Regions from separate parts of the Blautia segnis genome, predicted to be linked through region 1. Evidence: riboswitches for the same ligand, from Rfam matches in the RefSeq annotation. Region 1 holds a riboswitch; the other holds the start of a gene.
The links. Region 1 has a riboswitch for ZMP and ZTP ahead of H8S54_RS17465 (formate--tetrahydrofolate ligase). Riboswitches for the same ligand answer to the same signal wherever they lie in the genome.
Positions count from the first base shown of each region.

Region 1 (3,413 bases):
TGCCGCCATAAATCTTCTGAACGATATTGTTCAGCTTATCTTCGATAGAGCCCTCAAGCTCGTAGGAATATGTGAAGTCGTTCGGCTCTTCAACCAGACGGATAACTTCCTCTGCTAACTTCTTGCCGCCTTCGCCGCCTTTTGCCCATACTTCGGAAAGTGCAACGTTAACGCCAAGCTCTTTGCATTTTGCTTCTACAAGGTCAAGCTCTGCCTTTGTGTCGGTCGGGAATGCGTTGATTGCAACAACACATGGAAGCTTGTAAACGTTCTTGATATTGCTTACATGTTTCAGCAGGTTCGGAAGACCTTTCTCAAGAGCCTCCAGGTTCTCGTTGTTCAGATCTGCTTTTGCAACGCCGCCGTTATATTTAAGAGCACGAACGGTAGCAACGATTACAACTGCGTTTGGATGAAGGTCAGCCATACGGCACTTGATGTCAAGGAACTTCTCAGCACCAAGGTCAGCACCGAATCCAGCCTCTGTGATTGCATAATCAGCAAGCTTCAGAGCCATCTTTGTAGCGGTTACAGAGTTGCATCCGTGAGCGATGTTTGCAAATGGTCCGCCGTGAACGATTGCAGGTACATGCTCAAGAGTCTGAACCAGGTTCGGTTTCAGGGCATCTTTCAGAAGTGCTGTCATAGCACCCTCTGCGTGGAGGTCACCAGCTGTAACTGGTTTCTGCTCTGATGGTTTGCCGTATGTATAACCAATGATCATTCTGGCAAGTCTCTTCTTCAGGTCTGTGATGTCGCTTGCCAGGCAGAGAACTGCCATAATTTCGGAAGCAACGGTAATGTCATAGCCGTCTTCACGAGGCATACCGTTTGTTCTTCCGCCAAGTCCGTCTACTACATTACGAAGCTGACGGTCGTTCATATCTACGCATCTTCTCCATGTGATCTTACGTGGGTCAATGTTCAGAGCGTTGCCCTGGAAAATGTGGTTGTCGATCATTGCTGCCAGAAGGTTGTTAGCTGCGCCAATCGCATGGAAGTCACCTGTGAAGTGAAGGTTGATATCCTCCATAGGAACAACCTGTGCATATCCGCCGCCTGCTGCGCCGCCCTTTACACCGAATACCGGTCCAAGGGATGGCTCACGAAGTGCAACCATAACACTCTTACCCATCTGCTGCATAGCATCTGCAAGACCAACAGTTGTAGTTGTTTTTCCTTCTCCTGCCGGAGTCGGGTTGATGGCTGTAACAAGGATCAGCTTGCCATCCTTCTTGTCGGTTTCTTTTAACAGATTGTAGTCGATTTTTGCTTTGTATTTGCCGTACTGCTCAAGATACTTGTCATCAATACCTGCCTTAGCCGCAATCTCAGTAATTGGTTTCATTTCGCATTCCTGTGCGATTTCGATGTCACTTTTAAACCCCATAATAAAAGCTCCTTTCGTTGTGTAAGATTAAATGGTTTGCAATACCGCTCCTTAAAAAGGCAGCGGCATTATCCCTCGTAAAAGAGGTACCGCCCGGTAAAAAAAGGACAGTATCTGAAAGTTCAAATACTGCCCAGACGGTCGGCTATGATCTGCTTCCGAAGTCCTTGTGGTAAACTCCACGATCCGTCAGTATTCAGAAGCTTTTCAATTGATGCATTAATTGTATCATTAAAAAAACATCTTGTCAAGAAAATAACGAACAGCATTATTGTCAAAAAACGAACAGCATATTTGTGAAAAGTAACAAAAATTTAAAAAGACATTCCATATATATCTTGTAATTTAGAATGCTTTCAGAAGGGCTTCATAAAAATTTTATGACTTGGACAGTTGCGTATGGGGACAAGTATTGTTAGAATATAATATGAAATTTTTAATGACAAATCTGTTATAGAAAGGTTGAATCAATCAGATGAACAGAACTGAATTTCTGGATACATTGAGAAGCCAGCTGTCCGGTCAGATGCATGAGGGCAAGGTGGCTGCACATGTGCGTTATTATGAGGATTATATTCAGTCCCAGGTGAGAAGCGGCCGTGATGAACAGCAGGTTCTTGCGGAGCTTGGAGATCCAAGGCTGATCGCCAGGACTTTACTTGATACAGATGTGGATGATGGTCAGGCTGACTATGCAGAGTACAGCACTTATTCAGACGAGACAGAGGACACACAGAGCTCCGGCGGGAAGCATGCCCATGTATGGCGCTTTGATACCTGGTACAGCAAGCTGCTTGGCGTTGTAGGCCTGCTGATCATCGTATTTCTTTTGTTCCATATTCTGGTGGCGGTGATTCCGTTCTTCGCTGTTCTGGCAGTGATCCTGTTTATCCTGTCACTGATCAAGAACCGGAATTAATGGATTAAGACATTTTTTAGAGGAAAGGTTTTTCAATGAGCAGTATAACAATAGAAGAATTAAAACAGTTACCCGAAAATTCTTATCAGATCATTGATATCCGCGATGAAATCGAGATTTCCCATGGCGCAGTGAAGGGCGCAGTTGCCTGTAAGCCAGAAGAAATTTTGAGCAATCCGGATGTGGATAAGGCGAAGAAGCTTGTCATCTGCTGCAGCCGCGGAATCAACAGCAAGGAAGTGGCTGAGAATCTGACGGAAGAAGGCCTGGATGCAGTGAGCCTGGAGCGCGGCTATATTGCCTGGCTTATGGACGTGATGAAGAATTCCCAGGATGAGGATTTTGCTAAGAATGTGGAGATCAGCCTCCGCAAGAAATTTAAGAAAAAAATCTGGTCCAAATTTACCAAGGCTATCAATACCTATGAGCTTGTGAAGCCGGGAGATAAGATTGCAGTCTGTATTTCCGGCGGCAAGGACTCCATGCTTATGGCAAAATGCTTCCAGGAACTGAAGCTTCACAATAAATTTGATTTTGAGGTGAAGTTCCTTGTTATGGATCCTGGCTACAGCCCGGCCAACCGCCAGGTGATCGAGGAGAATGCGAAGAAGCTGAACATTCCCATCCGCATTTTTGAGTCAGATATTTTTGAATCTGTATTTAATGTAGAGAAGTCTCCATGCTATCTCTGCGCCAGAATGCGAAGAGGCCATTTATATGCCTTTGCAAAAGAAATGGGCTGCAACAAGATTGCCCTGGGCCATCATTATGATGATGTAATTGAGACCATTCTTATGGGAATGCTTTACGGCGCGCAGGTGCAGACTATGATGCCGAAGCTTCACAGCACCAATTTTGAGGGCATGGAGCTGATCCGTCCTTTGTATCTGGTGCGTGAAGACGACATCAAGGCATGGCGGGATTACAATGACCTGCATTTTATCCAGTGCGCATGCAAGTTTACAGATACCTGTACCACCTGCAACAACGAGAACCGCTCCAAGCGTGTGGAGATTAAGGAACTGATCCGCGACCTGAAGCAGGTGAACCCGTTTGTAGAAGGCAATATTTTCAAAAGCGTTGAGAACGTCAATATTGATACCG
Region 1 covers NZ_JACOOT010000040.1:53,982-57,394, forward strand. Annotated here, with positions in the region: gene H8S54_RS17465 (formate--tetrahydrofolate ligase) at 1-1,390, opposite strand, end outside; ZMP/ZTP riboswitch at 1,515-1,597, opposite strand; gene H8S54_RS17470 (DUF1700 domain-containing protein) at 1,866-2,309, shown strand; partial or broken gene H8S54_RS17475 (ATP-binding protein) at 2,345-3,196, shown strand.

Region 2 (3,413 bases), on a different contig from region 1:
GGTTCGAGCCCCGTCTATCGCTCTAAGGCTCCGATTGCATCGGAGCTTTTTTATTGCTTGTTCTATAAAAATTCTTTCTATAATAAAAGCCCTGCACTTTCAGGAAAGAATATCCGCATTCAAAAATGCATTCCGTCCGTTTTCCTGGTGCAGGGCTTATTTTTATTTGCTTTTAGTGGTGGAACAGTCTGATTCCGGTAAATGCCATGGCCATATTGTATTTGTTGCAGGTCTCAATGACATCTGCATCTCTTACAGATCCGCCTGGCTGTGCAATGTATTTCACACCGCTCTTGTGAGCTCTCTCAATATTATCGCTGAATGGGAAGAATGCATCAGATCCAAGCGTAACCTCTGTCATCTGATCCAGCCATGCCCGTTTCTCCTCTTTTGTAAATACAGATGGCTTTTCGGTAAAGGTCTTTTCCCAATTTCCATCTGCCAGAACATCCATATATTCATCCCCGATGTAAACGTCGATTGCATTGTCACGTTCTGCTCTTGAGATGGTATCTTTAAATGGAAGATTCAGAACCTTAGGGCTCTGACGAAGGAACCAGTTGTCTGCCTTCTGTCCTGCAAGACGTGTGCAGTGTACTCTGGACTGCTGTCCTGCTCCAACTCCGATTGCCTGTCCGTCTTTTACATAGCATACAGAATTGGACTGGGTATATTTCAGAACGATCAGAGAAACCTTCATATCACGCTTGGCTTCCTCAGATAATACTTTGTTTTCTGTTACAAGATTGGAAATCAATGCATCATCAATGGCAAGCTCCTGTCTTCCTTGCTCAAAGGTTACACCGAAAACCTGTTTATGTTCCAGCGGAGCAGGTACATATTCCGGGTCGATCTCGATCACGTTGTAGTTACCCTTTTTCTTCTGCTTCAGAATTTCAAGAGCTTCCTCTGTATATCCGGGAGCGATCACGCCATCGGATACTTCTCTCTTGATCAGAAGTGCTGTATCTTTGTCGCACACATCAGAGAGGGAAATGAAATCACCGAAGGAGGACATTCTGTCAGCACCTCTGGCACGGGCATAGGCGCAGGCAAGAGGGGAAAACTCTTTCCAGTTCATGTCGTTTACCCAGTAGATCTTCGCCAGGGTCTCTGTCAGCGGAAGTCCGATTGCTGCTCCTGCTGGAGAAACATGCTTGAAGGAAGTTGCTGCCGGAAGTCCGGTTGCTTTTTTCAGATCGCGCACCAGCTGCCAGCCGTTAAATGCATCCAGGAAGTTGATGTATCCAGGTCTTCCGGAAAGAACTTTGATGGGAAGCTCGCTTCCATCCTCCATGTAAATTCTGGAAGGTTTCTGGTTGGGATTGCAGCCATATTTTAATTCTAATTCTTTCATGCCAATTTCCTCCGTTTTATCCTCAAATTCATCCATTTCAAATGGAAAACTGTCTTTTTACTTTTATAAATCTTCTTCTCAGTGATTTTTGTTGATGATCTTTGTCTCATATTTTCCAGTTGCAATATCAATATATCTCACAAAAAGGGAAACCTTATTGTCTTCATTCAGGCTCTCCCACAGCATACCTGCAAATGCATCCATATCATCCGGGATGGCAACCAGCTTTGGCTCTCCCTCAAAACTTGGAAGAGGATTTCCATCGCATTTGTAGGTGTGGATGAAATGTCCCTCGCCAGCCTTGGCATTCTGGTATGCGAAGGTGTAGCGGTTGCAGGAGGAAGGATCTCCATTGTTGCTTTTCAGAATGGACATTGCGTAGCTGTAGCTTCCGTTCTCCACATGCATGATTCCGGAAATACGAGGCGTATAGTTCGGGCCGTCCGGCTCAAACTCTCTAGAACGCAGGGACTGCTCGAAAGTAAGCTGATGATCCATTCCCTCGTAAATGGTATCTGTCTGATCTCCGTTGGTCACGATTGTTTTATTTCCAAGTACGCGTACAGGTGCATAAATGATCAGGCTTGGATCTACCAGCTTGGAAGGATCAAAGGCCTGTGTACGGATTCCCTCTCCGTCCTCTACAAACACACGGTTGCGGCTGTTCTCGCTTCTTCCCATGATAAAATACGCGGTAACTGCCTTGGTTCCGTCAGCGGAGCGACCGATTACGATTCCTCTTCCCGGATAAGAATTCTCTTTCAGTTCTTTGTCAAGTGCTATCATTTCCATGCAGATGTTCTCCTTTCAAGATTAGAACGTATTATCCTGTGGTATAAAAAAACGCCTGGGAAGCCCTTCTTCCAGGCTGCCCAGGCGGTCGGCACAAATTCAGCACTGCACTCCCTGTGGGTATTCCCACGATCCGCCAGTCATGCAGTTCTTTTTTATACTACAATATTTCCAAAGGTATTTCAAGATGGAAAAAATTTTATTTATGCGGCAATTTTTTTGTAACGCTATGCATAAGAGAATTTCAGGAAATTCCCATAAGCCCCTGATCCACTGTGATCTGCGCTGCAATGTCCGCTTTCATCTGCTCCCAGGCATCCGGATGATCCACATAATATTTTGGGCACTCTTTGCCGGTTACATCATAATGGCGGATCACCTGCTCAGAGGTCAGTCCGAATCTGGCGCACAGCCAGGCAGTCAGCTTCACTGTAGAATCATAGGTTGCCTGCTCGAACACCCCAGTCTCGTCATTGTGGCAGCACTCAATGGAAATGGAGTCCACATTTCTGGAATTGGTGGCATAGGACATCTCCGAAGTAGGGATGCACTGGATCACTTCCCCCTCTAACCCAACCACAAAATGACTGCTCACCTTGGCCTCATGAGTAGTGGCAAGATTTTCAAAATAATCCCTGTTATTCTGGGCTGTGGCACCTGGATTGGCCGTATAATGAATGGCAATGTAATCCACCTCATTCAGAGGCAGCTGAGGTCTGGAATACTCATTGGGCGTCAGAAGCTGCACATCTATGTACGGTGCCCCCTGTTCCATCCACTGCTGCGGTCCGCTGCTGTCCGTATTTTCTGCTTCTGAAACCGTCCTCGCTGCCTGTTTATTTCTCTGGCCATGATACACCACCAAAATAATAATTCCAGTCAGCGCCAGCAGAAAAAGGAGGGCCAGAAGCGCCACTCTTTGGTTTCTCTGACGGGTTCTTCCCGCTTTGTCTAATTTTCTCTTTTTGTTAAAAGAGGGCCGCCTTGAAAAAGACGGCCCAGCAGATTTTCTTTTCATTTATTTGTCATCTACACTGTAGTTTGGTGCTTCTTTTGTAATGTGGATGTCATGCGGATGAGACTCTTTTAAGGAAGCAGCGGAAATCTTCACGAATTTACCGTTCTGCTTCAGAGCTTCAATGTTCTCAGCACCACAATAACCCATACCGGAACGAAGTCCTCCGATCAGCTGGAATACAGTATCCTCAAGGTGTCCCTTGTAAGCTACACGTCCTTCTACGCCTTCCGGTACAAGCTTCTTGGC
Region 2 covers NZ_JACOOT010000027.1:582-3,994, forward strand. Annotated here, with positions in the region: tRNA gene H8S54_RS11775 (tRNA-Gly) at 1-22, shown strand, start outside; gene H8S54_RS11780 (phosphoribosylaminoimidazolecarboxamide formyltransferase) at 173-1,393, opposite strand; gene H8S54_RS11785 (IMP cyclohydrolase) at 1,436-2,149, opposite strand; ZMP/ZTP riboswitch at 2,221-2,303, opposite strand; gene H8S54_RS11790 (peptidoglycan recognition protein family protein) at 2,394-3,167, opposite strand; gene guaB (IMP dehydrogenase) at 3,168-3,413, opposite strand, start outside.
Region 2: it holds a riboswitch for ZMP and ZTP, as region 1 does, so the genes downstream of both, H8S54_RS11785 (IMP cyclohydrolase) here and H8S54_RS17465 (formate--tetrahydrofolate ligase) in region 1, are expected to answer to the same signal.